DNA from 4 places in the Vibrio sp. Vb0667 genome. Region 2 is predicted to be linked to each of the others. Evidence: predicted binding sites of a transcription regulator. Region 2 holds the regulator's gene; each other region holds the start of a gene.
The links. The regulator PurR, encoded in region 2, represses purine synthesis genes. The targets are predictions, from matches to a motif close to TNANGNAAACGTTTNCNTNA.
Positions count from the first base shown of each region.

Region 1 (7,451 bases), on a different contig from region 2:
GCGATGGCTGACACCATGTCAACCATGGGCGCATACATTGTAATGTCGTTCTTCTGTGCTCAGTTCTTATCTGCATTTGCTCAGTCAAACATCGGTACGATGCTAGCGTTGTATGGCGCAGAAGGCTTAAAAGCGATGAACCTACCAGGTGAAGTGACCATCATCGGTATGATCCTTCTAACCGCGTCTGTAAACCTACTTATTGGTTCGGCATCGGCAAAATGGGCTTTAATTGGTCCAATCTTAGTGCCAATGCTAATGGCGGTTGGTATCTCGCCTGAGCTGTCTCAAGCGGCTTACCGTGTGGGTGACTCTGTATCGAACATCATTTCGCCTCTAATGGTATTTTTCCCTCTTGTAGTGGTTTACTGTCAGCGTTATGTGAAGTCGGCTGGTATCGGTACGCTTGCGTCACTAATGATGCCATTCTCGATCGCAATGCTGATCGGTTGGTCTATCTTCCTAGTTGCTTATTGGATGGTAGGTATCCCGCTAGGCATTCAAGCTCCTTACACTTACACAATGTAAAAACGTGTAGGGTGTGAAAGCCGCTAATTGGCAGCCAAAAAGCGCAGGTCTTCGATCTGCGCTTTTTTGTTCTCGTAAAACGAACATCGATAGGTCTTGTAACTAGTTTTTTGGAGTTGCAGACTTTGTCCCGTGATGTGTTGCTGTAGTGAAACCGAAGTTGGTGATAAAATTCCTGACTTCAATCGTTTTTTGTTTCTTTGGAGCCTCCTTTGTCTAACCATCCGTTTACCCCTCAAGATGAATTGTTTATGCGCAGAGCGATGGAGCTTGCTGAGCAAGCAGAAGCTGAGGGGGAAGTACCTGTTGGCGCAGTGCTTGTCAAAGATGGTGAAATTATCGCTGAGGGGTGGAATCGCTCTATTGGTACTAATGACGCTACCGCACATGCTGAGATCCAAACGCTGCGTAAAGCAGGCCAAAAGCTAGAAAATTACCGCCTTCTGGATACGACGTTATATGTAACACTTGAGCCATGCCCAATGTGTGCCGGAGCCTTATTGCATAGCCGCGTTAAGCGGGTTGTTTTTGGAGCGCCAGATTTAAAAGCTGGAGCAGCAGGAACAGTGCTTAATTTGTTTGAAAGTCAAGCCGCTTACCATTACGCCTTAATTGAAAAGGGGCTGCTAGAAGATGAGTGCCGTACTCAGCTACAAGCGTTTTTTAAGCGCCGCCGAAAGGAAATTAAAGCGAAGAAGCAAGCACAAAAAGCATTAGAAAATGGAGAGAGCGAACAAGGTAGTAGGAGTAGTGAGGGCTAGCAAACACCTACAACGTGGTAGATGTTTGCTTGGACGCACTAGTGATTGACTAGATGTACAAAAACACGATTACGTGAACTTACTTTCTTTTTCATACATGTCAGTTTACGTTTACGTCGGATAGCAGCTACTGTGTTATTTAAACGCTTTGACTGCACTCTACGTCTTCTCATATTCAAAACCTCCTGCAGACAAGACTTATACCAGTAAAGTGCGGCTCATCGATGCTTGGCAATAGGCTCGATAATCGCACTAAACATTGTATGGTTTAAACGTTCTTCATTTGACTTCTGCATTGCACAGAGCCAGCAAACAATTTCAATACGATGCTTAATAATAGGAGTGACGTTATTTCGGCAGAGTGTAGCCGAAAGCGCCGCTTCATCAAGTGAGCTAAACCATGTGGTTGTAAAGTAATCTGTTACAAAGCAATCAGTTTTACTAACGATGAAGAAAAGGCGACCAACCAAAGGAATGGTTGAGTGTGGTTGGTGTCACTCAGAATATTGGAGTCTAGATAAGTTTTCGTTAGGACTCAACAAAAATGACGAGCTTCATAGGCTCGTCATTTTTTAGTTTACCGCGGGTTTATTCTTCAATGCTTTCTTGTTCGGTGTCTTCTTCAACCGTGACGTCAGAAGCGCCAGAGACTTGTTCTACGACGGTCTCTACTGCGCCCGATATCAAAATGTCGGGGTTGAGCGGCGGAATCACTTGCAAGTCATCGCTATTCTCATCAATCGCTGGCTGTTGGCTGACATGACCAATGATGGATTGGTAGTAACGTCGAATATTTTCTACGTAATTACGCGCTTCATCGCCTCTGGCGTACCCATAGCGAGTTTGGCTGTAATAGCGCTTCTGACGCAGTAAAGGCAGCCTATCTTTTACATCGGCCCAAGCGTTCGGATCGCCACCTTGTGCTTTGGTGAGTCGTCGTGCGTCCATCATGTGGCCGTAACCAATATTGTATGAAGCTAACGCAAACCATATTTTTTCATGCTCGTTGATGCTATCAGGCACGCGACCTACAATGCGACGTAAGTACTCGACACCACCACGAACAGATTGCTCAGGGTCTAAACGGTTTGTTACCCCGACGCTTTTCGCTGTTGGCAGAGTAAGCATCATCATCCCCCTAACACCCGTTGGCGATTTTGCTGTTGGTTTCCAATGTGACTCTTGATAAGCCAATGCTGCAATTAAGCGCCAGTCGAACTCTTCGCTGTATTTTTGGAATAAAGGTGCCCATTTAGGCAATTTGTCATCCAGAGCTCGAATGAATGCGCGAGTATCAACGTAGTCAAATGCTTCAATATGACCAATGTACTTTTCTTCGAGGGTGGACAGTTCTCCTGATTGTTTGATGTTACCGAAAAACTCTATCAGCATCGCATACAAACTTTCGTCTTCAGAGCGTCGAGTAAACCAAGATACTGGTTGATCTTCTGTAAGTTCAAACGCGAGCGCAAGATCGGGGTAAAGGCGTTGAGCAAGGGAAAGTTCCACCGAATCAGTCACAGTAAAACGTAACTCACCCGTCGATACGTATTTGAGTAAGTCTCTCGTGTCAGCATCACCAACAATTTCAAACTGAAGTTCTGGATACTGCTTCTTTAACGCTGTTAGGGTCGGAACATATTGCGATTGTTCAACGATCTTTAATGTTTGAGCGCCTGCATTTGTATCTTCGTCGGACTCGTCGTCTTTCGAGGCTTGGTATTCAATGAGTTGTTCGATATCACGTGGTCGAAGTTGCCCTTTTTTATATACCACTTGTTGGCTTACATAATAATAGGCAGGGCCTGGTCTAAATCGTTTGACTGCTTGTGACGTTTGATTTAAACCCGTAGCGATGATATCGATATCTCCTTTCTTAAGAGCAGGAAAAAGCTCAGCTTGGCGAAAGGCTGGTTTAATCTCGAGTTTGACGCCGAGCTGCTCCGCAAACTGACGCGCCAATTCGTAATCCAACCCTGCGGGACCATCGGGACCTATGTAGTAGGAAAGCTGATTGTTTAGCGTGCCAACACGAAGCACACCACGTTCTTGAATTTTTTCAAATTCACTTTTGGGCTCCGACTCAATCTGGCAAGCAGAGAGTAAAAGAACAGAAACTAAAATTAGAGCACTGCGCTTGAGCCGGTTGAAGTGACTTATTTGCATTGATAGGTACATCTTGGAAAATTTCTATTTGCCTTTATATCAAAGCGAGCTCATGGGGCAAAGTGAATCACACACTTATAACGTGACATTGTGTGTTTTATCGACATTTTAGTTGTAATTCAAATTTGACAAAAAAAATGACGCAAACGGTTGCTTTTGGTGTTACATCACAAAAACAATTACTATATAATGCGCTCGCAATGACGAGGTGGAATCGGCATAGGTTCGACAGGGCTTATTTTAAGTGTCTGAATTTATTCCAATATCACCTTAATCAATTGCATAAGAGACCTAAGCACATGAGAATTTTGCGTGGCTCCCCAGCTCTTTCTGAGTTTCGTGTTAATAAACTACTGGAACTTTGTCGTGAACAAGATCTGCCTGTAACTGGCATTTATGCCGAGTTTATGCACTTTGCCGATCTAAAGTCAGACCTTGATGACCAAGAGTTAGAAAAACTTGAAAAGTTACTAACTTACGGCCCAACCATCGAAGAGCATGAGCCTGAAGGTCTTCTACTTCTTGTCACGCCTCGTCCTGGCACTATCTCGCCTTGGTCTTCTAAATCTACCGATATCGCTGTTAACTGTGGTCTGGAGAAAGTGAAACGTCTAGAGCGTGGTACGGCTTATTATGTCGAATCTTCAGTTGTTCTCTCAGAAGCTCAAGCTGACGCTGTTAAAGCGTTAATTCACGACCGCATGATGGAAACAGTATTCACAGAATTTGAAGCCGCATCAGCATTATTTACTGTTGCAGAGCCTAAGCCTGTCGCACATGTTGATATCTTAGCTGGCGGTCGTCTTGCGCTTGAAGAGGCAAACGTTTCCCTTGGCTTGGCACTCGCAGAAGATGAAATTGATTACTTGGTAGAGAACTTTACTAAGCTTGGGCGTAACCCAAACGACATTGAATTGATGATGTTTGCTCAGGCGAACTCAGAGCATTGTCGCCACAAAATTTTTAACGCAGATTGGACTATCGACGGGGTAGATCAACCTAAGTCTTTGTTCAAAATGATCAAAAACACTTTTGAAACGACACCTGACTATGTGCTGTCTGCATACAAAGACAACGCAGCCGTTATGACTGGTTCTAAAGCGGGGCGTTTCTTCCCTGACCCTAAATCTCGTCAATACACGTACCACCATGAAGATACGCACATCTTGATGAAGGTAGAAACGCACAACCACCCAACGGCAATCTCTCCATGGCCGGGCGCATCGACTGGCTCAGGCGGTGAAATCCGTGACGAAGGCGCGACGGGCATCGGCGGTAAGCCAAAAGCGGGTCTGGTTGGTTTTACAACCTCTAACTTACGTATTCCTGGTTTTGAACAGCCATGGGAAACCGACTTCGGCAAGCCGGGTCGTATTGTGAATGCGTTAGACATCATGCTTGAAGGCCCTCTTGGCGGCGCGGCATTCAACAACGAATTTGGTCGTCCAAATCTATTGGGTTACTTCCGTACTTACGAAGAAAAAGTCACTTCTCATGCGGGTGAAGAAATTCGTGGTTACCACAAACCAATCATGATTGCTGGTGGTATGGGTAACATCCGCGATGAACACGTACAGAAGAAAGAGATTCCAGTGGGTGCGAGCCTAATCGTACTTGGTGGTCCGGCAATGAACATCGGTCTTGGTGGTGGTGCGGCATCTTCCATGGCATCTGGTCAGTCAGCAGAAGATCTGGACTTCGCTTCAGTACAGCGTGAAAACCCAGAGATGGAACGTCGCTGTCAGGAAGTGATCGACCGTTGTTGGCAGTTAGGCGACGACAACCCAATCGCATTTATCCATGATGTGGGTGCAGGCGGTATCTCTAACGCATTGCCTGAACTTGTCGACGACGGTGAGCGTGGCGGTAAGTTCCAATTACGCGATGTACCAAACGATGAGCCGGGCATGAGCCCACTGGAAATCTGGTGTAACGAATCACAGGAACGTTACGTTCTAGCGGTAGCGCCAGAAAACATGGAAGCATTCGACGCCATCTGTAAGCGTGAACGCGCACCGTATGCAGTGGTGGGTGTGGCGACAGAAGAGCGTCATCTAACGCTAGAAGATTCTCACTTCGACAATACGCCAATCGATATGCCAATGGATATCCTGCTTGGTAAGCCACCGAAGATGCACCGCGACGCAACCACACTAAAAGTGGAAAGCCCTGCCATTGTTCGTGATGGTATTGAGCTTAATGAAGCGGTGGATCGCGTACTTCGTCTTCCTGCTGTTGCAGAAAAAACATTCCTAATTACTATCGGTGACCGAACAGTAACGGGTCTGGTTGCTCGTGATCAAATGGTTGGTCCTTGGCAGGTACCAGTAGCAAACTGCGCAGTAACAGCGGCAAGCTACGACACTTACCATGGCGAAGCAATGTCGATGGGTGAGCGCACGCCAGTGGCATTACTAGACTTTGGAGCATCGGCTCGCCTAGCCGTTGGTGAGTCACTAACGAACATTGCGGCAACAGACATCGGTGATATTAAACACATTAAACTGTCTGCGAACTGGATGTCTCCAGCGGGTCACCCAGGTGAAGATGCGGGTCTTTACGAAGCAGTGAAAGCGGTTGGTGAAGAATTGTGTCCTGCGTTAGGTTTGACTATCCCAGTTGGTAAAGACTCCATGTCGATGAAAACCAAGTGGGAAGAAAACGGCGAGAGCAAAGAAGTCACTTCTCCACTGTCGTTAGTTATCACGGCATTTGGCCGTGTGGAAGACGTACGTAAGACCGTGACTCCACAACTACGCACTGACAAAGGAAAGACTTCTCTAGTTCTTGTTGACTTGGGTAACGGCAAAAACCGCTTAGGTGCGACAGCATTGGCACAAGTATACAAACAGCTGGGTGACAAACCTGCTGACGTAGATAATGCAGAGCAGCTAAAAGGCTTCTTTGATGCAATGCAAGCGTTAGTACGTGATGACAAGCTAGTGGCTTACCACGATAAAGGCGACGGCGGTCTGTTTGTTACACTGGCTGAGATGGCATTCGCGGGTCACTGTGGCGTAAAAGCGAACATCGCAGAGCTGGGTGATGATGCGCTAGCCGTTCTATTTAACGAAGAGCTAGGTGCGGTTGTTCAAGTTAAGAATGATGATCTAGATTCAGTTCTATCTACTCTGGCGGCAAACGGCTTAGAGGCATGCTCACATGTTATTGGTTCTGTTGAAGCTTCAGACGACTTTGTTATCACTTCTGGTGATGCAGTTGTGCTTGAACGTTCACGTACCGAACTACGCGTTATCTGGGCTGAAACAACGCATAAGATGCAAAGCCTACGTGATAACCCAGCGTGTGCAGACCAAGAGCACGAAGCTAAGAAAGACAACTCTGACCCGGGTCTAAACGTTAAGCTCAGCTTCGACGTAAATGAAGACGTTGCAGCACCGTACATTGCGAAAGGTGCTAAACCTAAGATGGCAATTCTACGTGAGCAGGGCGTTAACTCCCACGTCGAAATGGCAGCAGCGTTTGACAGAGCAGGCTTTGAAGCAACCGACATCCATATGAGCGATATCCTAACAGGCCAAGCGGTACTGGATGAATACCATGGCCTAGTAGCTTGTGGTGGCTTCTCTTACGGCGACGTACTAGGTGCGGGTGAAGGTTGGGCTAAGTCTATCCTGTTTAACGCACAAGCACGTGAGCAGTTCCAAGCGTTCTTCAACCGTGAAGAGACGTTCTCTTTAGGTGTGTGTAACGGCTGTCAGATGCTGTCGAACTTGAAAGAACTGATCCCTGGTGCAGACTTGTGGCCACGTTTTGTTCGCAACGAATCTGAGCGTTTTGAAGCGCGCTTTAGCCTAGTCGAAGTACAGAAATCTGATTCTGTATTCTTCGACGGCATGGCTGGTTCGCGCATGCCAATCGCGGTTTCCCACGGAGAAGGGCGTGTAGAAGTACGTGATACAGAGCACCTAGCAGCGATTGAAGCATCAGGTACGGTTGCGGTTCGTTACGTGGATAACCTCGGTAACCCAACAC
Region 1 covers NZ_JAWPOL010000012.1:74,482-81,932, reverse strand. The annotation lists gene R8269_RS13380 (AbgT family transporter) at 1-528, shown strand, start outside; gene tadA (tRNA adenosine(34) deaminase TadA) at 780-1,289, shown strand; gene mltF (membrane-bound lytic murein transglycosylase MltF) at 1,878-3,455, opposite strand; gene purL (phosphoribosylformylglycinamidine synthase) at 3,755-7,451, shown strand, end outside.
Region 1: a site for PurR is predicted at 3,594-3,613, ahead of purL (phosphoribosylformylglycinamidine synthase). Genes of this name have one in related genera too.

Region 2 (7,451 bases):
TTCACTTAGAATCTGTAGAAAATCTTCCCACACAATGATTTGGCGGATCTCCCCTTTATCGGAGCCGTAAATATTTTTTGCAAATTTGTGGGCGATATCGTCGAAATTGCGGTCTTCTGTCACTTCTGCTGAGTTATCATAACGGATTGTGCCGCTATTCTGGCACAAGGAAAGCAGGAATAAAGAGGGATACCCTCATTTTTATTATCAATTGATGTTTTTTCGGACTATTTATGTATGTTTGAGCTGAAAAAAGTAGTGTCAGCCATGCTTATGCCCCTTCCGGCATTGCTGCTGATAGGCTTGTTGGGTCTTGCTCTCATTAGTTTTACTACAAAACGTAAAACTGGCTGCTTCGTTGTTCTATTCTCTTTTGTTGGCATTTTTCTTGTTGCCTTCCAGCCTGTTTCAACCAAGCTTCTTATGCCGTTAGAGCGAGAGCATAAAGCCTTTTTGCCAGTTTCTGGCACCATCGACTACGTGATGGTTTTAGGGAATGGTCATGTTATCGATGACGAAATTCCACCCACCTCGCAGTTAAGCCGTGCAGCATTAATGCGCTTAACTGAGGGCATTCGTATTTTAAGAATGTATCCAGGCGCGAAATTAATCTTATCCGGCTATGCTGGCGGATCTGAAATTAGCCACGCGCGAATGATGGCGAACGTTGCCCTTGCGTTGGGAGTCGCGAAATCCGATATCATTTTATTAGAAGATGCGAAAGATACGTGGGAAGAGGCGCGTCAAGCGGCTGCATTCGTTCAACAAAAGGAAATTGTGTTAGTCACTTCTGCGAGTCACATGAGCCGTGCATTGTATGAGTTCAACGCAGCAGGCATTAAACCAATCCCAGCCCCGACCAACTTCTTAGCTATTAGCGAGATAAGTCAACCTTGGGATAAATACTCACCTAAAGCGCGTTACTTAGAACAAACAGAGCTTTATTGGCATGAGTACTTGGGCAGTATTTGGCAAAGGTTGCGTGATACTGTCGGCCAAACACCAATGGTTGAAGCAAACTAGTATTATCTTGAAGCCACAAAAAAGGAGAGCCGAAGCTCTCCTTTTTCTTTTTACGATTGAGTTATGTTCAAACTAGTCACCAGCAAACATATAGCCCTCGCCGTGTACCGTTACAAAAATTTGTGGGTTCTTAGGATCGAACTCCATTTTTGCGCGCATACGTCGAATAAGAACATCAATGGTGCGGTCATTCGGCGCATCCACTCGATGGCTGATCATGTTCAAAATACGCTCACGACTTAACACCTGGTTAGGGTAAGACGATAATGCCACCAAAAGTTCATACTCTGCTTTAGTTAGTTTTACTGGCTCACCGTTGCGGCTAAGTGCGCGACGTTGAATGTCGAATGTCCACTCCCCAAAGCGCACAATGTGCTCTTCACTGGTTTCATTCGCTTTCGAGCTGCCACTGCGCGCTGCTGAAATACGCCACAGCAAGTTTTTAACGCGAACTAACAGCTCTCTCAGTTCAAAAGGTTTTGTCACATAATCGTCAGCACCCATTTCTAGGCCTACGATTTTATCAATGCTATCCGTGCGTCCTGTTACTAATATGATACCAATATCCGATTGGCTACGTAACTCACGAGTAAGCATCAGGCCGTCTTCACCAGGCAGGTTAATATCCAGCATGATCAGGTCTACATCGCCCGCTTGCAAAACTTCACGCATTTCTGCGCCACTCTCTGCTTCGCTGACTTGGTAGCCCTCATTTTGGAAATACCCCGCAAGCTTACTACGAGTTACAACATCATCTTCTACGACTAATACGTGATAGCTCATTTACACCACTTTTCTGTCTTCTTATTATCCAAGACGTATTCTATTCATAACTAGTAACATTTCTAGTCATAGATACATTAAAACGCAAGATTTAGCGTTTTTATTGATTCAAAACAAGCTTGCCCATTGCTATTAATAAACGGTCATTTTTGACCATAAAACATAACAATTATAGTTACTGCTATTCATTTTAATTGATTACACTTAGGGGATATCCCTAATTGACTTTGTGATGCATGACTTGAAGCATCATTCAGGAGCCCAAAATGCAAGAAGTGAAAGCTTTTAATGAAAAACGCGCTGAAATTTACTGGTGGTTTTCGAGCTTGTTCGCAAAAGAACTAACAGAGAAAGAATTGGAAGCCTATCACAGTGTTGAAATTCGCAGTTTTCTCGCAGGTTTAGGTGAAAATGAGTCGCTGAAACCAGCTGTTGATAGCCTAGTTGATGCATTGAATCGGTTACAAGATCGTGAAGATGCACAACTAGAGCTTGCAGCTGACTTTTGTGAACTGTTTTTGAAGACAGAAAAATACGGCGCTCTTCCTTACGCATCCATGTACATTGGTGAATCAGGTTTACTGAATGACAAGCCAGCTGAGGAAATGGAAAAGTTGATGGCTGAATTTGGCGTTCAAGTAGACGAAAACCTAAAGGAACCTGCGGATCACTTAGCCGTTGAGCTCGACTTTCTCGGGAACATGATTATCCGCTCAAACGAGCTTGAACAAGAAAAACACATGGAAGAAGCCTTCGTTAAACAAAACGACTTTATCCAGCAACAATTGATGTCTTGGTTACCTCAGTTTTCAGACAAATGTAAAAAATTCGACGAATTTGGATTTTACTCGAGTGTCGCGAAACTATTAGTTGCATTTTGTAAACTAGACAGCGCCTACCTTCTTGGTGAATAATTGCCGCCTATTTTTAGGGAGCCTGCCTATCGGGCTTCCTGTATGCCTGAAAGTGACCAATTGTAAGTAACTTGGGTATAATATTCGTTTGCCTTAACTTAGCGCAAAGACGCTTGGTTATTTAGCAGTCAAAATGTGACTTCAAATACACAAATCTCTTGCTGAAAACATTGCTAGTCAGTCCACATAGGGCTAAAATGTGAGCGCAAACGATTAAATATGATTTATATGTAAACCGCTGAAATATAGCGGTTTTTGTGTTTTCTTAACAGGTTGATGGCAATTTCTCATCAGATAGAAAAAAGATAAAATTCATCGACCGATGCTGCTACGCACCCTTTTGTCGCACTTGGATCAACCGCTGCCGAGACACTTAGCGCCAATTTTAGATTGCTAGGTGTGAAACCACTAGAGCATCAGGTACATCCAATACGACATATTTCAGTAGCTCGATACAGGACACCATTTATGGCCACGATAAAAGACGTTGCTCGCTTAGCCGGCGTTTCCACTACGACAGTTTCGCACGTTATCAATAAAACGCGTTTCGTTGCAGAAGCAACGCAAGAAAAAGTAATGAAAGCCGTTGACGAGCTGAATTACGCGCCAAGTGCCGTTGCACGCAGCCTAAAATGCAACTCAACTCGTACGATTGGCATGTTAGTAACTCAATCAACTAACCTATTTTTCTCAGAAGTGATTGATGGCGTTGAGAGCTACTGTTACCGCCAAGGCTATACTCTGATTTTATGTAACACAGGCGGGATTTACGAAAAACAACGCGATTACATTCGTATGCTGGCTGAAAAGCGCGTTGATGGCATCCTTGTGATGTGTTCTGACTTAACCGAAGAACTAAAAGAGATGCTTGACCGTCATGCGGACATTCCTAAAGTGGTCATGGATTGGGGCCCAGAGAGCTCACAAGCAGACAAGATCATGGATAACTCAGAAGAAGGTGGCTACATTGCAACCAAACATCTGATTGACAATGGTCATACGGATATCGCTTGTCTAAGCGGTCATTTTGAAAAGCTTGCTTGCCAAGAGCGCATTGCAGGTTTCCGTCGCGCAATGAGCGAAGCGAACCTAGCTGTAAATGAAGACTGGATCCTTGAAGGTAACTTTGAATGTGATACGGCCGTATTAGTTGCAGATAAAATTACCGCAATGGACAAGCGCCCGACGGCGGTATTCTGTTTTAACGACACAATGGCTCTAGGCCTAATGAGCCGCTTGCAACAAAACGGGATCAAAATTCCTGAAGATATTTCAGTGATCGGCTACGACAACATCGAGCTTGCGGAATACTTCTCTCCACCGCTAACGACTATCCACCAACCTAAACGTCGTGTTGGTAAAAATGCATTCGAAATTCTACTTGAGCGTATCAAAGATAAAGAACACGAAAAACGAATTTTCGAAATGCAACCTGAGCTTGTAATTCGAAATACTGTGAAAAAAATGAACTAAATTTCACTGTATTTAACCGTGTTAAATAAGCGCTCTACAGGGGCGCTTATTTTTTTGGGAAAATTAAGCATTCTCTAATACTTCACACTGCTCTAATAACAATTGACTAACGTTAACTCCCTGTTTTATATAAATGTAATATATATTAAGAACTCCTTTTCAAAGGCCAATTTGCACCTTTCCATATGCAAAATAGAGCATTCAATCTATCATTTTTATTGAACCAAAATCACACTTTTAACGCTAAACCGTGATGTTAATTCAATATAAGAAGTATGCTCATTGTGTCACGCACAGGGCAAACCATTCGAAAGAGTGGGACGCAAAGCCTCCGGCCTGAACCATATTACGATATGGAAGGTAGCGGGGTTACCGATGGCAAGTGTGTAAGCAATGACTTTACTCTGTAATGACATTGTTTTTACGCATGTTTGCTACTCTCTCGGACCTGACTTTTGGTGGCGTAATATTAATTACACCGAGATAACAAAACATGGATAAACCGATACTCAAAGACTCTATGAAGCTATTTGAGGCACTTGGTAATATCAAGTCGCGCTCAATGTTTGGTGGCTTCGGACTATTCGCTGATGAAACAATGTTTGCACTAGTGGTAAACAATCAGCTTCATATCAGAGCAGACCAAAAAACTTCATCTGACTTCGAGAAACAAGGGCTAAAGCCTTACGTTTATAAAAAACGTGGCTTCCCAGTCGTTACAAAGTACTACGCTATTTCCAGCGATTTATGGGAATCAAGCGAACGCTTAATCGAAGTAGCGAATCAATCATTGAAAAAGGCAAAGCTTGAGAAAGAACAGCAAGCAAGTACAAAGCCTAACCGTTTGAAAGATTTGCCTAACTTACGACTGGCTACCGAGCGCATGCTAAAAAAAGCCGGCATCGAATCCGTAGAGAAGCTTGAAGAGGAAGGTGCGCTTAACGCCTATAAAGCGATAAGAGATACGCACTCTGCAACCGTCAACATTGAGTTGCTATGGGCACTAGAAGGTGCTATCAACGGCACTCATTGGAGTGTGGTACCTCAAGCTCGCCGAGATGAGTTGATGAACGGCCTCCAATAAAAGTCGGCCTAAAAACTATCTTGTAAAACCGCAGTCTAATCTGCGGTTTTTTTGTGAAATTTTTTCGGTTTTCCTACTGTCTTATTACATATATCCCAAATTGGAATCAAAATTATGAATAAGAAACTGATTTTAGGTCTCATCCTACTAGCGGCTATCGTCTTTTTAGGTATTAACTTTGGCCAGTATTTAACCTTAGAGAATGCAAAAGCCCAACAAGAAGCACTAACTACATACATCGATCAGAATTTTGTATTCTCGGCTGCGATTTACTTTTTTACCTACATTGCAATTACCGCTTTTTCTATCCCAGGAGCGGCAGTAGTCACCTTACTTGGTGCAGCCTTATTTGGTTTTTGGACAAGCTTGCTACTGGTTTCTTTCGCTAGCACTATGGGGGCAACACTGGCCTTCTTGAGCAGCCGATACTTATTGCGTGACTGGGTACAAAACAAATTCGGAAATAAACTCAACGCAATTAATCAAGGTGTCGAAAAAGACGGAGCTTTTTATCTATTTTCCTTGCGTCTAATCCCTGTATTCCCTTTCTTTCTAATCAACTTACTGATGGGCTTAACGCCGATGTCTGTAGGTAGATTTTATCTCACTAGCCAAATAGGTATGCTGCCAGGCACAGCCGTATATCTGAATGCAGGTACTCAATTAGCAACAATTGAAAGCCTATCGGGCATTGTTTCACCCGCAGTATTAGCGTCTTTTGCGCTATTGGGACTATTTCCAATCATCACTAAATGGGTTATGAATAAAGTAAGGCCGACACCAAGTCAGCAAAACTCGTAATTGGTGAAGTGGGTATTTTGATGAAAATATTTATCGCTAAAAACCCAGCAGAAGCACACATTGTATGTGAGCTGCTTAAAGTGGAACAAATTTACTGTGAAGTTCGCGGAGAAGGTATTTTCGGCTTAAAAGGAGAACTGCCGTTTGGTGATGATACCGATCCTTATGTGTGGCTTTTTGACACTGCACAAAAGATGAAAGCTGAAGAAATAGTAAAAGCATATCGAAAACAATCCGATAGGCATGAGTATCAAGATTGGCAATGCCCAAAATGTCATGAAATAAACGAAGGGCAATTTGGTGCATGTTGGCAATGTGGATATCAACTAGGAGAGCTATAGCGGCTCTCCTATTCAGTGGATGCACTCAGTTTTAAGCACATACAGCTTGCTGTTTAATAAACTCGATGGAGTGTTGATTGAAGTCTTCTGGACGCTCTACATTGCATACATGACCACAATTCGGGATTTCTCGTAGAATGCTGAGCTTATGCGCTGCAACCATTTCTTTGACAGGTTTAATAAACATGTAATCCCTGTCGCCCATTAAGTAAAGAGTCGGAATGGGTAACTCTCGATCTTTAAAATATTTCATTAACGGATTTACATCAGCGGCAAGAATAAACCAACGTTTAAATTCTTTTTGGCAAAGCTTCTTGGCTTCGCGAATAAAAAGGTGGCGAGATTCTCGTTGGCTTCTTTGAGGCATAACAATATAAGCGAACAGTTTGTAGAGCCACATGTACGGTAGGATATGCTTACAAAAACTACCTAATTTCACCAATATCTGAGAACGAGTGTTAAGCCTTGTGACAGCACCGCCGAGCACCATCGAACGTACGCGCTCTGATGACAATTCAGCAAGGTTTCGAACAATAATAGTACCAAGCGACATACCGACAAAATGAGCGGATTGGATCTTTAAATGGTCCAATACTTTCAAAATATCTTGGGTAACTTCCGTAAAGGTATAACGGCTAGCAATGAGCTCTTTAAGTAACTGATTTGACTTTCCATGACCTCTTAAATCGATCAGCAATAAGTTAAAGTGTTGCTTGTAAGCTTTAATTTGCTTGAACCAGATAGAAGAGCTACCACCAGCACCGTGCACAAATACAACCCACTCATTACTAGTAGGGTGCAAATAGGTTTTATGAAAAAGTAGCGGCTGGGTCATATTGAGTATCAAAAAGATCGTGCTATTGAGTAAAAAGCCATCCTACCACACTCCCCTTACTCAAGATAATAAAGGCACCTCATTAGGTGCCTTTCGTTACAATTTTAAGTCAAACTAACGCTGAGTGGTAAAGCTGCAAATAAGATTCTGCGGCCTTTTGCCAACAAAAGTCTCGTTGCATCGCGTGCAACTGTACT
Region 2 covers NZ_JAWPOL010000005.1:83,066-90,516, forward strand. The annotation lists gene cmoM (tRNA uridine 5-oxyacetic acid(34) methyltransferase CmoM) at 1-123, opposite strand, end outside; gene elyC (envelope biogenesis factor ElyC) at 238-1,023, shown strand; gene torR (two-component system response regulator TorR) at 1,096-1,806, opposite strand; gene torD (molecular chaperone TorD) at 2,073-2,720, shown strand; gene purR (HTH-type transcriptional repressor PurR) at 3,189-4,193, shown strand; cyclic di-GMP riboswitch class I at 4,481-4,570, shown strand; gene R8269_RS08445 (TfoX/Sxy family DNA transformation protein) at 4,687-5,277, shown strand; gene R8269_RS08450 (TVP38/TMEM64 family protein) at 5,392-6,078, shown strand; gene R8269_RS08455 (DUF2007 domain-containing protein) at 6,099-6,419, shown strand; gene R8269_RS08460 (alpha/beta fold hydrolase) at 6,451-7,254, opposite strand; gene glgA (glycogen synthase GlgA) at 7,364-7,451, opposite strand, start outside.

Region 3 (7,451 bases), on a different contig from region 2:
ATTAGCGACCGTCGCAACAGAAAACGCACTAAGCCAAGCAGGTTTGATTGGTAACGACGTACTCACCAATGGTCAAACGGGTATCGCATACGGCTCATCAACAGGCAGTACTGACGCAATCGGCGCATTTGGTGTCATGCTGAATGAGAAAACCACTAAAGCGATCACCGCAACGACTTACGTGCAGATGATGCCACATACCACGGCGGTGAACGTTGGTCTATTTTTCGGTTTGAAAGGCCGAGTGATCCCAACCAGTAGTGCATGTACCTCCGGCAGCCAAGCAATCGGCTACGCCTACGAAGCGATCAAACACGGCTACCAAACGGTCATGGTTGCTGGTGGCGCTGAAGAATTGTGTCCAACGGAATCCGCTGTCTTCGATACCCTTTTTGCCACCAGTCTGAAGAATGAAGACCCGAAAAGCACACCAAGACCTTATGACTCCGATCGCGATGGTTTGGTGATTGGTGAAGGTGCGGGAACGCTGGTTCTGGAAGAGTACGAACACGCCGTCGCTCGTGGCGCGAAAATCTATGCAGAAATCATCGGTTTTGCCAGCAACTGTGATGCCGCACACGTCACTCAACCACAGATGGAAACCATGCAAATCTGTATGGAAATGGCTTTGCAAAACGCGGGCATTCCTGCGGAGAAGATCGACTATGTATCTGCTCACGGCACTGCCACCGACCGCGGTGATATTGCAGAAAGCAACGCAACAGCGAATGCTCTGGGCAAAGTGCCAATCAGTTCACTCAAGAGCTACTTTGGCCACACACTAGGCGCGTGTGGCGCAATTGAAGCGTGGCTAGGTTTAGAAATGATGCACACAGGCTGGTTCAACCCAACGCTCAACCTAGAAAACCTCGACGAGCAATGTGGCGATTTAGACTACATCGCCGGACAAGGCCGAGAACTGGACGTGAAATATTTGATGAGTAACAACTTCGCCTTTGGCGGCATCAACACCTCCATCATCTTTAAAAAGGTGTAATGCCCTTAGTAAATGCAAAAGCGCTGGTTAACCAGCGCTTTTTTGTTGGTTGCCTATCAGGTTCATATATCACGCTGTAACGGCAAACAAGACATTACCATTCCGCGATACAAAGGCGACTTTTAACACCACGAATTTGTAATCCCATCGCTTCAAAGACATGCTCAAAATCTTGACAAGATGCAGGCACATTAGGTAGCGACAATGAAGCCTCGGTAAAAAACGTCCGACTCAAATTATCCGTCTCTCCCCAAGCTAACTGCCACCAATCCAAAATTCGCGGCTTGGATGCGTTTAATCGATAGCTAGCAGGAATACGATCACGCTTGTTTAGGTTTTCAACCTTAGATGTTGGTAGTAAGTTCCACTTATCATTGTTGGGCCAATAAGCAAATGGCAAACAGTGATCAACGTGATACTCATTTCGTAATTTGCTTCCACTCCATACACTGACAATGTCGCAATGGCTGAGCTTCAACTGTTCAATTCTCTTTCGCACGACTCGCGTATCATGGTCTTTATCAATCCAGACCAAACAATCATGATACGTTTGCAGTGGAATACCCCGCTCTTGATTAGACCGAAATCGTTGCATTTCCATAATCCATTGGTTGACCACCAGCGGCTCAATCCAAGAGTTATACAATCGAAAACAATCCCAAAGGCTTTCATCCAACACAAACAGCCCATAACCTTCGAGGAACTCGCTATCCACAACAATTGAACGTTTTGGCTTCTTAGCTGAACGAATCATTTCAAAGTAAGGGTTTGATTTATCACCTTGATAGGTAAAAGTGACGGGACCATCTTTTATGGTTTTTAAGCTGTCTTTTATCGCTTTATCAAGCGCCACTGCATCTTCACCAAAAAATGTCGTGCCTATAGCAAGATCATCAGGACTTAAATGGGAAAGTCTGCCCCAGCCATCGGGCTTTATAAAACCTAGCCCTTTAGACGAGTTCGAGCTTTGCTGGATGTTCTCTTTATCGATTAAACGCTTAAATTGACGAATCCAATATAAGCCAACTAATCCTAATGGGATTGCAACTTTACCTTCGCTGCGATCAACCACTGCACCAGAATGAGCGTCTGCAATACGTAGTAAAGTACGTAGTAGTGCGAGCTTATAGGTAGCCGATTTGGAATCATTGACGATAATGTGGCGAACCTTATTCAGCTCACCGGAACCATCATCAGGCAAAGACATCACTACAGTTTGCCAAGATACACCCGTTCGCTTTAACTGATCGTCATCGAGAGATACGTTTCTCACCATTAAAGCGCTATTCTTTGCAAACTTTTCGAGCTCTTCAACCGATACGGGATAAGCTTTACGACCGTCAGAAAAGTCACCGTGACGAAGGCTAATCACCAATCGACCATTAGGCGCTAACAAATTTGCAAGTTTGCGAAATGCACGTTCACGGTGCGTAGGCGCAAGGTGCATCCATACCGCACTGACAAGAATTAAATCGAAGCGAAAGCCAAGATTAATGGTTTTCTCAAGCTTAGGTAATGCATCTTCAAGCCAAGTAACGGAATCGCCACAGTAAGACTTACCAAGCCTTAGAAGTGCTTGAGCAGGCTCAATCGCAACAACTTCACACCCATGCTCAGCCATCCATTTCGCGTCTCGACCAGAGCCCGCGCCAACATCTAACACACGATCTCCAGCCTGGGGCCAGAAGACTCTCCAACTCGCGTGGACATCCTCAAACTGGATCGATGTGTATTGCTTCGCGAAAGAGTCGGCGTGTCGGTCATAAAAGTTAGAAGTGGCAGGCATAAAGGTTAACGAAAGGTAATTAATATGCGTCCATATTAATTGCTAGAAATTGCAATGGCTAGAATGCCATTCAAAAGTTGTAGATAGAGTGGCAATTACAGCCAAAAACCTAAAAACGACAAAGCCCCGACAACTCAAAGAGTTATCGAGGCTTTTGAATAAATGGCACGCCCTATTGGATTCGAACCAATGACCACATCCTTAGAAGGGACGTGCTCTATCCAGCTGAGCTAAGGGCGCGCTACAGGGACAGGATTATACGAGTTCAAACGGGTAAATCAACGGGTTTTCATAACATTCTGATCTGAATGCCTAAAAAAAGTCCATTAAAACGCTTAATGTTCAAAAACACCACAAAGCAAACGTTTGCGTATGGATGTTAATAAGAAATTCTGCGACAATGCGCCGCAGATAATCTGCCTTCTTAATTTATAAGGAAAGTCATGACTGCTCAAAATATAGACGGAACTCTCATTTCCCAAACTGTTCGATCCGAAGTGGCTGCACGTGTTAAAGCACGTGTTGAAGCTGGGCTACGTGCTCCTGGTTTAGCAGTGGTTCTAGTTGGTGAAGATCCTGCTTCTCAGGTTTATGTCGGTAGCAAACGCCGCGCATGTGAAGAAGTTGGGTTTGTTTCTAAGTCTTTTGACCTTCCTGCGTCTAGCTCAGAAGAAGAGTTACTAGCTCTGATTGATGAATTAAACAACGATGATGAAATTGACGGCATTCTAGTGCAATTACCCCTTCCTGCAGGCATAGACACAACACATGTTTTAGAGCGCATTCACCCAGAGAAGGACGTGGATGGCTTCCACCCTTATAACGTTGGCCGTCTTGCGCAACGTATTCCAAAGCTTCGCTCTTGCACGCCAAAGGGCATCATTACCCTACTCGACCGTTACAACATTGAGCTACGTGGTAAACATGCGGTTGTGGTTGGTGCATCAAACATTGTTGGTCGTCCAATGACACTTGAGCTGCTGCTTGCGGGCTGCACAACAACAACATGTCACCGTTTTACCAAAGACCTAGAGAGTCATGTGCGTCAAGCTGACGTTGTCGTGGTTGCGGTTGGTAAGCCTAACTTCATCCCTGGTGAGTGGATTAAAAAAGGCGCAGTGGTGGTCGATGTCGGTATTAACCGTCTTGACTCAGGCAAACTAGTTGGCGACGTGGAATACGACAAAGCACGTGAAAGTGCGAGCTTTATTACTCCTGTTCCTGGTGGCGTTGGCCCAATGACCGTCGCAAGTTTAATTGAGAACACGATGCTCGCTTGCGAACAGTTCCACACAGACAAATAACGTAAAACTTCAGATACGAAAAAGGCTCCGCAAGGAGCCTTTTTGCTAATTGTTGATATCTATTTCAATTACAGACTTAAAATCACGCCCGCAATCGAAGCGCTCATTAAGTTCGCCATGACACCAGCGATAATCGCACGGAAACCATGCTTAGAAACAAATGCACGCTTTTCTGGTACCAAAGAGCCCAACCCACCAATCAGCATCGCCATGCTTGAGATGTTTGCAAAGCCACACAAAGCAAACGTCACGATTGCTTGTGAGTGTTCACTAAGTTGAGACTTCACTTCTGCAAGCTGGATGAAAGCGACGAACTCATTCACCACAATCTTGTTACCAATCAGCGAGCCTGCTGTGGTTGCCTCTTGCCATGGTATACCCAACAACCAAGCGACTGGCGCAAACACAAAACCTAGGATGAGCTCAAAACTTAAGGGGGTCCCAATAAGATCACCTATCCAGCCTAACATGCCGTTTAGCATTGCAATGACACTAATAAACGCCAGTAACGTACCACCGACCGATACAGCAATGCGTACACCCGCCATGGCACCATCGGCTAATGCTTCTACTACGTTGGTTGCACGTGGAATTTCAACTTGGCTAATGTCGATATCTGCTGCTTTATCCGTATCTTCTGGCATTAAAATTTTTGCCATCAACAAGCCGGCAGGTGCCGACATAAATGCAGCAGCAATAAGATAGTTGAGGTCGACACCCAGTGATGCGTAACCAACCAACGTTCCGCCAGCAACTGACGCTAAACCACCTGTCATAACTGCAAAGAACTGCGAGTCAGTCATGTGTTTTAGGTAAGGCTTTACCATTAATGGTGCTTCAATGGTACCAACAAAGATATTCGCCGTAGCAGACAAAGACTCAGCACGACCGATACCCAGCAGCTTTTGAATACCACCACCGATAAAGTTAATGATTTTTGGCATCACACCAATGTGATAAAGACCTGAGATAAGAGAGGAGAAGAAAACGATGATACCCAGAACATTGATCGCAAAGGTGAAGCCCCCTGTCGCCAAATTACCGAATAAAAACGCAATGCCCTCTTGACCATAGTTGATCAAATTCGACACAACACTGCTCACTGAATTCAGCGCATCTCTTCCTGCTGGTACATATAAAACCAACAACGCAAACAGTACCTGCAAAGCAAACGCAAACGACACCGTTCTCAGCTTTATATTTTTTCTATTTGTAGAAAGTAGCCATGCTAGGAATAGTATGGCTACGATACCAATAATTGAGTTCATAAAATGAATCCGACGGAAGGGGGATATGGAAGGCACCGGATTGTATAGCGGACTCAAAATGCTGCAAGTTGAGGATGTTAACAGTGTGAAAAGTTTAAGAGACCAATAACTGACCAATAAAATAACCACTTGAATTTATTGAAGATAAACGTTTGCTTATTTTAATTGTTTCCATATGGAAAATATGTTTCTGGTTCAGGAAAAATTTTTGTGAAGTGAATCACTTTATGTGTCGTTCTACAACGTCATTGATCCTGTTATTTAGGAATAGAGATGTAAGGTGCTAAACGTTGGTCCCAATGACAAGGGTTGCCGATCTTCTGTTTGATAAAGTTAATCACTGCGGATATTTTTTTTGGCATATGTTGGCGGCTTGGGTATACCGCATAAAACGGCATCGACTGGCTAGCTTTCCAGTCAGGTAACAGCTGTATTAACTTACCCGTTCTGAACTCATCACCCAGCAAGTAAGTGGCAAGGTAGGCAATACCCCAACCTGCAATAGCCGCATCCCGGACGGCTTCTGCCAGATCCACTGAATAGTTACCCGAGACTTTTACGTTCAATTCTTTCTGATCTTTGGTAAACGCCCACCCCGTATAGTCACGCTCCCAGCTTCTGTATATGAGGCAGTTGTGAGCAGATAGGTCATCCGGTTCTGTTGGCGTGTCATGTTTCAATAAGTAATCTGGCGATGCCGCAACAACAAACTGGCAATCCGTCAAACGCTGCGCAATGTAACCTTCAGGCAAATGCTCGTTGTTGGTTACCCATAAATCGAGCCCTTCGGCTAACATATCGACCTTATAGTCAAACAGATGTACTTCCACTTGAAGTTGAGGATACAGTTCGCGTAACTCTTGAATCGCTGGAATAATGTGTAAGGTACCAAATGATTGCGACAACCCAAGACGTACCAAACCTGCTACTTCATCCCGCTGGGTTTCCATCTCTAATGTGGCGCTGCTCACCGCTTGTACCACTTGCTCACAGTGATGAAAAAAGGTTTTCCCTGCCTCTGTCGGCGTAAAGCTTCGCGTAGTGCGTTGAACAAGCTTGATACCAAGAGACGCTTCTAACTGACTCAACTGTTTACTCACATGAGACACCGACACGCCTAAGCTCTTTGCAGCAGCTGTGAAGCTTTTGTGTTTAAGAAGAGCGGAGAAAATCACCATTTGTGCGGCACGTTCAGATAACACGCTTTACCTCGATTTGGTTATAGAAAAAACAAAGGGCTCCGAAGAGCCCTTGTATTGAAGACTGGATGCCAAATTGTTTGATGGCAGATCAGTATTTAATGCGGTCAGCCAAGTGACTCACAGCAAGTGCGAAGTAGTAAGAGCGGTTCCACTTCATCAATACGTTGTAGTTATTGTAAACCAGATACGTACGACCATTCTCGTCGTCCGGCATGATCAACCATGCTTTGATGTCTTCATCCAGTTTTGGCAACGGGCTACCGTCATATTTTGTGATACCTAATTGGCTCCACTCTTGAAGGTATTTGCCTTTTTCAGCCGTGCGCCCTTCTAGGCTGCGATCAATATTTTTAGGAACCTTAACTTGGCGACCCCAAGTATATTTATCATCCCAACCAGACTTGCTCAAATAGTTAGCGGTTGATGCAAACACGTCCGCTTCAGATTGCCATATGTCTTTTTTACCATCACCGTTGCCGTCAGCAGCAAAACGAAGGAAAGAGCTTGGCATAAACTGGCATTGACCCATCGCACCAGCCCATGAGCCTTTAAAGTTCTCTAGCTCAATATGGCCTTGATCGAGGATCTGAAGTGCCGACATGGTCTCTTTACGGAAAAACTCTTCACGACGGCCTTCAAATGCCATTGTGGATAGTGCATCAATCACTTTAAAGTTGCCGGTAAACTTACCAAAGTTACTTTCAACTCCCCAAAGTGCCACAATAAAGCGCGGGTGGACACCGTACTCATCGCCTATACGCTTTAGCTCAGTGTAATGCTCTTTGTAGAGTTGTCTGGCTTGCTTCACCTTCCATTCAGGCACCGCGCGAGGAATGTACTCATCCAATGTCAGTTTCTTTTCTGGTTGGTTTCGGTCCGCTTTTACTGCTCGGG
Region 3 covers NZ_JAWPOL010000028.1:30,481-37,931, reverse strand. The annotation lists gene R8269_RS19170 (beta-ketoacyl-ACP synthase) at 1-997, shown strand, start outside; gene R8269_RS19165 (class I SAM-dependent methyltransferase) at 1,092-2,783, opposite strand; tRNA gene R8269_RS19160 (tRNA-Arg) at 2,947-3,023, opposite strand; gene folD (bifunctional methylenetetrahydrofolate dehydrogenase/methenyltetrahydrofolate cyclohydrolase FolD) at 3,227-4,087, shown strand; gene R8269_RS19150 (NupC/NupG family nucleoside CNT transporter) at 4,156-5,355, opposite strand; gene R8269_RS19145 (LysR family transcriptional regulator) at 5,613-6,557, opposite strand; gene R8269_RS19140 (lytic transglycosylase domain-containing protein) at 6,646-7,451, opposite strand, start outside.
Region 3: a site for PurR is predicted at 3,138-3,157, ahead of folD (bifunctional methylenetetrahydrofolate dehydrogenase/methenyltetrahydrofolate cyclohydrolase FolD). Genes of this name have one in related genera too.

Region 4 (7,451 bases), on a different contig from region 2:
GATTCAAGTTTATCCAGCGTACCGCCTGTATGACCAAGACCGCGGCCAGAGATCATAGGTACGAAACCGCCACACGCTGCCACCATTGGGCCAAGCATTAAAGAAGTTACGTCACCCACACCACCGGTTGAGTGTTTGTCGACAATTGGACCACCGAAGTTCATGTGGCTCCAGTCGATAACCATGCCCGAATCACGCATTGCACACGTTAAGGCGATGCGCTCATCCATGGTCATTTCATTAAAGAAAATCGTCATAGCAAACGCCGCAATCTGACCTTCAGATACCGTGTTGTTCGCTACGCCTTGAATAAAGAAGTTGATTTCGTCTGCGGTAAGTACTTCACCGTCACGTTTTTTACGAATGATTTCTTGTGGTAAATACATTAGTGCCTCCCAAGCTCTTTTGAGCCATGGTTGTAGTAGGATAGAAGAGGTTTGGTAGCACCCGTTTAGGTGCTACCGTTCAGACGTATTATTGGAATTAGTACGCTGTTGGATCAGCGACGTCGTCCGATACTTCTAATGTATTTAGTAGGTTGGTTAGCAGGCTAGACGCACCAAAACGGTAGTGACGAGCATCAACCCAGTTGTCACCTAGGATTTCGTCAGCCATTGCTAGGTATGCTGCTGCGTCTTCAGCAGTGCGCACACCACCTGCTGGTTTGAAACCAACAGTTTCTGCAACACCCATGTCGCGAATAACTTCAAGCATCATGCGAGCGTATTCTGGTGTTGCGTTTACTGGCACTTTACCAGTTGAAGTTTTAATGAAGTCAGCACCTGCTTCAATACAGATTTGAGATGCTTTCTTGATTAGTGCTTCTTCTTTTAGTTCACCTGTTTCGATGATCACTTTAAGAAGAATGTCACCACAAGCTTCTTTACATTGCTTAACTAGTTCGAAGCCTACTTTCTCATCACCCGCCATTAGCGCGCGGTAAGGAAAAACTACGTCAACTTCGTCTGCACCGTAAGCAACCGCCGCTTTTGTTTCAGCAACTGCGATTTCAATGTCGTCGTTACCATGTGGGAAGTTCGTTACTGTTGCAATACGAACCTCTGGCGTACCTTGCTCACGAAGTGTCTTCTTAGCAATAGGAATAAAGCGAGGGTAAATACAAATTGCAGCTGTGTTGCCTACTGCTGTTTTCGCGTCATGACATAGTGAGATCACTTTTGCATCAGTGTCATCGTCATTCAACGTAGTTAGGTCCATAAGTTTAAGTGCACGTAGCGCTGCTGCTTTTAAATCGCTCATTTCTATCTCCGATCAATATTCAAAAAATTCACTACTCAGCCTTACATCACGTCTTTAACTATAATCAACAAGTCGAGACAATGTGAGTAAATGGCTAAACAGTCTATTAATGAACGGACTTGGTTCCCTGAAGACTCGGCATATACAGCGAAAATTTATCATATGCCAATTGCTATCCTTGTCACCGCACAGTACCAGTTTGGCCTATGGCACAACAATCTATGATTGCGGTGTCTTTAATATCACATCACAAAGCAAAACGCCTATTAGATCTGATATTGCAGGGCAATTCATTTGCCCATCGATTATGTAATATTCATTACGTGATTAAGAATCAAGCTTAACCACTATCCTGTGATTAATACATTATAGAGTTTCACCGCAAAACTGTAGCACCAAATAGAGCGCAAACGGTTTGTATCTCAAAATTTCCTAGCCCCTATTCCATTGACTGCGTAATACCTCGACTAAGGCAAACACCCGATGAAATTTTGGAGCCCGAAAAACGAAAAATGCCCCGCAGCAATCTCTTGCTACAGGGCATGATGTAAAACGGCGTCTATATATTAAGAACCGATTCTAATTATAGTGCTGCAAGGCTTAAGCAGAAGCCTGCAATTGTCGCTGCCATAAGGTTAGACAACGTACCTGCAAGAACTGCTTTAACACCCATGCGAGCGATGTCACTACGACGGTTTGGTGCAAGGCTACCTAGACCACCAAGTAGAATCGCGATAGAAGAAAGGTTCGCGAAACCACATAGTGCGAATGAGATGATAGCTGTTGTCTTCTCAGACATTACTTCACCAGTTGCCGCGATTACTTGAGCGTTTTCACCTAGATATGGTGTGAAGTTCAAGTAAGCAACGAATTCGTTCACTACGATTTTCTGACCGATGAATGAACCAGCTGTTACAGCTTCTGCCCATGGAACACCGATTAGGAATGCTAGTGGAGAGAACGCGTAACCTAGGATTAGCTCTAGTGTTAGTTCTGGCATGCCGAACCAACCACCGATGCCACCTAGCATACCGTTGATTAGCGCGATTAGACCAACGAATGCGATTAGCATTGCACCTACGTTAAGCGCAAGTTGTAGACCAGAAGCCGCACCGCCCGCAGCTGCGTCGATTACGTTAACTGGTTTGTCGTCACCGCCGTCCATCGCTTCTTCGATACTTTCGTGAGGCTGGTCAGTCTCTGGGTGAAGGATTTTAGCGAACAGTAGACCACCTGGTGCTGCCATGAATGATGCCGCAACTAGGTACTCTAGTGGAACACCCATAGATGCGTAACCAGCTAGTACACCACCAGCAACAGAAGCTAGACCACCACACATTACCGCGAATAGCTCTGATTGAGTCATTTTTGGAACGAATGGGCGAACAACTAGAGGTGCCTCAGTTTGACCTACGAAAATGTTAGCTGCCGCTGACATTGATTCCGCACGAGAAGTGCCTAGCGCTTTTTGTAGTGCGCCACCAAGAATCTTGATAACCCATTGCATAACGCCAATGTAGTAAAGAACTGAAATCAGTGCAGAGAAGAAGATCAGTGTAGGAAGAACACGGAATGCGAAGATGAAACCGCCGCCGCCGAATACTTCGAACATCTTGTCAGAAACAAGACCACCGAACAGGAATGATGAACCATCGTTACCGTAGTTGATAACGTTAGAAACACCTGAAGAGAAACCGTTTAGTAGATCACGGCCCCAAGGTACATACAGAACAAATGCACCTAATGCGAATTGGATAGCGAATGCGCCACCCACAGTTCTAAAGTTGATAGCTTTTCGGTTGTTAGAAAATGCCACTGCAATCGCAAGAAGCACTACCATACCGATTAGGCTCATAAACAGGCTCATAGTTTATGACTTCCTTATAAGTTATTTATTGGCGTGTTACAAAATGGAGCTATAAAGCGGGGGCAATTATACTCATGCAGAATCAATTAAAGTAATGCCAGCCTCACACTTTCCTATAAGATTCATGATTGATTCAACCAGCTTTGTGAGTTAATTCACAATAAGCAGGAAAACGTTTTCGATTTCAAACCACATCTTTAGATTTTATTCACATATCGAGAAAGCAAAATTGCTATTTTTCCACAGTTGATAGGCAATCGATTGCTTTCGGCCGTTATGCAACTCTACGAGCTCATTAAAGACGTGAATGAGTTTGGCTGGGTGATTTGACTCCCCTTGATATCCAAGTATAGGCATATCTGGTGCGTCTGTTTCGATTACTAGGTTTTCGAGTGGTAATTTTTGAATTGCGTCGCGTGTTTTCTTGGCTCTTGGGTAGGTAATCGTTCCTCCTACACCGATAAAAAAACCTAATTTGACCCACTCCATGGCTTGCTGATAACTCCCAGAAAAAGCGTGTAGCACACCACCTCTAGGGAGATTCGCCGCTTTCACCATTTGAATGAGGCGATTGTGCGCTTTTCGGCTATGTAAAATAACTGGGAGTTCGAAGCGTCTAGCCAGCTCAAATTGAACTTCAAGTATCTTTTCTTGCAACTGTGGATCAACATCAATGGCAAAATCTAAACCACACTCTCCTATTGCCACGCACTGCTGCCCTTTTTGATTTAGATAGCCTTCTAGCTCTGTAAGGTGCTGCTCAACGTTATCTTCAAGAAAATACGGATGAAAGCCGAGCGCATAATACAAATTGGCATGTTGCTCTGCCAAAGTTTGAATACGAGCCCAGTTTTGCGGACCGACGGAAGGAATCAAAATTCTTGCGACGCCTTGCGTTTGAGCAAGCTCAAGTTGATGTGCAAAGTCATCTTGAAACACATCAAAATCAAAGTGGCAGTGCGTATCAAAGAGCTTCATCTTGACGCTTTTTATCTGTATCTGCGGGCAGAAAATCAGAGGATGGTTGGGCTTCACTCTTCTCTTCAGTTTGATGGGCTGGGTCTTTTCGATATGGGACGCAACTGCGTTTCTGATCGGGAGTTAACCCCATCTCTTTACACCAGTTGTCGTAACGCTTTAGCCCACGTTTAAACCAATTCATATCTTATCCTTATATAAAAACGCCCTTGGCTAAGTTTATAGCCAAGGGCGTTTTAAAATCTAGTTTGCGTTAAGGCTTACCCTAACCGCGCAAATTAGTGCTCACGCGTCGCACGGAAATCAACGTCAGGGAAACGCTCTTTCGCCAAGTTTAAGTTAACCATTGTTGGGGCGATATACGTTAGGTTATCACCACCATCCAATGCTAAGTTCGCTTGATTCTTGCGTTGGAACTCATCCAGTTTCTTCGCATCACCACACTCAACCCAACGAGCAGTTGCAACGTTAATGCCTTCATAAATCGCTTCAACGTTATACTCAGATTTCAAACGAGCCACAACAACATCGAACTGAAGTACACCAACGGCACCAACGATCAGATCGTTGTTCTGTAGAGGACGGAATACCTGTACCGCACCTTCTTCTGATAGCTGAACCAAACCTTTGAGAAGCTGCTTCTGCTTTAATGGATCTTTCAGGCGAATACGACGGAATAGTTCCGGAGCGAAGTTCGGAATACCAGAGAACTTCAGTGATTCACCTTGCGTAAAGGTATCACCAATCTGAATAGTGCCGTGGTTGTGTAGACCAATGATGTCACCGGCGTAAGCGTGTTCTGCACGTGCACGGTCACCAGCCATAAAGGTTACTGCATCAGAGATACTCACTTGCTTGCCAAGACGAACGTGGTTCATCTTCATACCTTGCGTGTAAGTGCCCGATACAATACGCATGAATGCGATACGGTCGCGGTGTTTTGGGTCCATATTCGCTTGGATCTTAAATACGAAACCAGAGAACTTCTCTTCAGTCGCTTCAACTTCACGTTCAACCGCTTGACGAGTTTTCGGCGCTGGAGCCCATTCAGTTAGACCGTCTAGCATATGATCCACACCAAAGTTACCTAATGCAGTACCGAAGTAAACTGGCGTCAGGTCACCTGTTAAGAACATTTCCAAATCAAACTCAGGGCAAGCACCCATGACAAGCTCAAGCTCTTCTCGAACACTTTCCGCAAGGCCTGCACCAACTTTTTCATCAAGCTCTGGGTTGTCGAGACCTTTGATGATTCGAACTTCTTGAATCTCATGACCGTGACCTGATTCGTATAAAATCGTTTCATCACGGTGAATGTGGTAAACACCTTTAAACTCTTTACCACAGCCGATTGGCCATGTGATTGGCGCACACATCATGCCCAATTCGTTTTCTACTTCATCCAATACTTCCATTGGATCACGAACGTCACGGTCAAGTTTGTTCATGAAGGTTACGATTGGCGTGTCACGTAGACGTGTAACTTCCATTAGTTTACGAGTACGGTCCTCAACACCTTTCGCTGCATCGATAACCATCAAACACGAGTCAACTGCCGTTAGAGTACGGTAAGTATCTTCCGAGAAGTCTTCGTGTCCAGGCGTATCAAGTAGGTTTACCAGACAATCGTTGTAAGGGAACTGCATTACAGAAGTAGTAACCGAGATACCACGTTCCTTTTCCATTTCCATCCAGTCTGATTTTGCGTGCTGTGCGTTACCACGACCTTTAACCGTACCTGCTTTTTGGATCGCGTTTCCGAATAACAGTACTTTTTCAGTAATGGTGGTTTTACCCGCATCCGGGTGAGAAATAATAGCGAACGTTCTGCGCTTAGACACTTCGCCTAAAAAAAGGGGATTTGACATTAGTTAATCTTCTAAATTACTTTCATGCTCACAAAATAGGCAAGCATATCTACTATTCGATATTGTGCGGTATTCTCGCTTATTATCGCTGTGCTAGCAAACTGGAAAGACATGAACTGAATTTACTCGGCTCACCAGCCTTTACCTGCAACTAACAAGGGAAAGCCAGCTCCACACAAAGAGATGTAAAAATTCAAAAAATTATTATTACATATTCAAAAGCCTCGAATCCGGATACGCATTTAAAGCATAAGTGTTGATGAGGTAATTAGTAACGGCCTAAAACTAACTCAAAAATAAGTAACTCATGATAATGGCGTCTTCCTTACCATTTCCCGATTTAGCTGGGTAATAGTTGTAACGACGGTCCACTTCATTAAAACCTGCTTGCTCATAAATATGGATAGCTGGGTGATTACTTTCACGCACTTCTAACCAAGCACTCTCTGCTTTGGCTTGTTCACAGTATTCAATAAACGCGTCCAGCAATTTTTGCCCTAGCCCTCTGCCCTGTTGAGAAGGCGCTACTGCAATATTTAATAGTGTCACTTCTCCAACAATATTCTGTCCATAGAAGTAACCAACCACTTGAGAGCCTTCCAGCATCACATGATGGCAAGCACCGCGACTGGATAAGTCACGAACCAAAGATTCGGCCCAAGGGTGAGAATGTGCTTGCTGCTCGATTTGCCAAACTTGGTCGAGGTGCTCTGCACGCATCGGCGTAATTTCAATTGTCACGCATTAGCTCCGTTAAGAAGAGTACGAACAGATTTGTTGCCACAATGCGCGGCGCTGTTCGTTATTACCATCAATATCTTGTAATAGTGGCGAGGTCAGGTGCTTTGCCTTGATGCTTTGATCAGCCTCACAGCCTGCAAACCACACCCACTCTAGCTGATGTTCACCCAGCATGGATAAGCGCTCAGGCTCTAGGTGTAGCGCATCATCAAGCGTGAGCTTAATGCTTTTTAATACGCGCTCAAACATCAATGCCGTCTCGTTTTCTGGACATATTGGCGATACCAATAGGAGTTTACATGAACTTTGCAAATCCAATAATGGCGATTGATAGCCTTCCAGTCTTTCAGGGTGTACCAGCTCCCATGTGCTGATCCCCATTTCACGTAAATACTGTTTCTCGTTAATTGACATTTTCCGTCACCTATTTGAACGAGGGCAATCCTATCAAATTATCGCGATTATACCTAAAGGACTTCAAGGAACACCTGAACACAATGAGATGATTTGGATATTCCTGAACATAGCGTTTTGCCAACGGCCACACATTGGGTATGACATATGAGGTACATTATGAAATTCTTAAATACGCTACTACTTTGCACACTGGTAGCCGCCACCAGCGTGAGTGTTTTTGCTAATAACAGCGATGAGTGGGAGCTGATTGCAACGAAAACCGTTAACTTTCATACAGAAACAGATACCGTGACACCAAATAGCCTATTCCGAAACCGAAG
Region 4 covers NZ_JAWPOL010000010.1:96,558-104,008, forward strand. The annotation lists gene deoA (thymidine phosphorylase) at 1-386, opposite strand, end outside; gene deoC (deoxyribose-phosphate aldolase) at 484-1,260, opposite strand; gene R8269_RS12310 (hypothetical protein) at 1,351-1,485, shown strand; gene R8269_RS12315 (NupC/NupG family nucleoside CNT transporter) at 1,844-3,127, opposite strand; gene R8269_RS12320 (TatD family hydrolase) at 3,332-4,105, opposite strand; gene R8269_RS12325 (DUF5363 family protein) at 4,092-4,289, opposite strand; gene prfC (peptide chain release factor 3) at 4,384-5,973, opposite strand; gene rimI (ribosomal protein S18-alanine N-acetyltransferase) at 6,259-6,714, opposite strand; gene R8269_RS12340 (DNA polymerase III subunit psi) at 6,727-7,128, opposite strand; gene R8269_RS12345 (hypothetical protein) at 7,288-7,451, shown strand, end outside.
Region 4: a site for PurR is predicted at 3,292-3,311, ahead of R8269_RS12315 (NupC/NupG family nucleoside CNT transporter). Genes of this name have one in related genera too.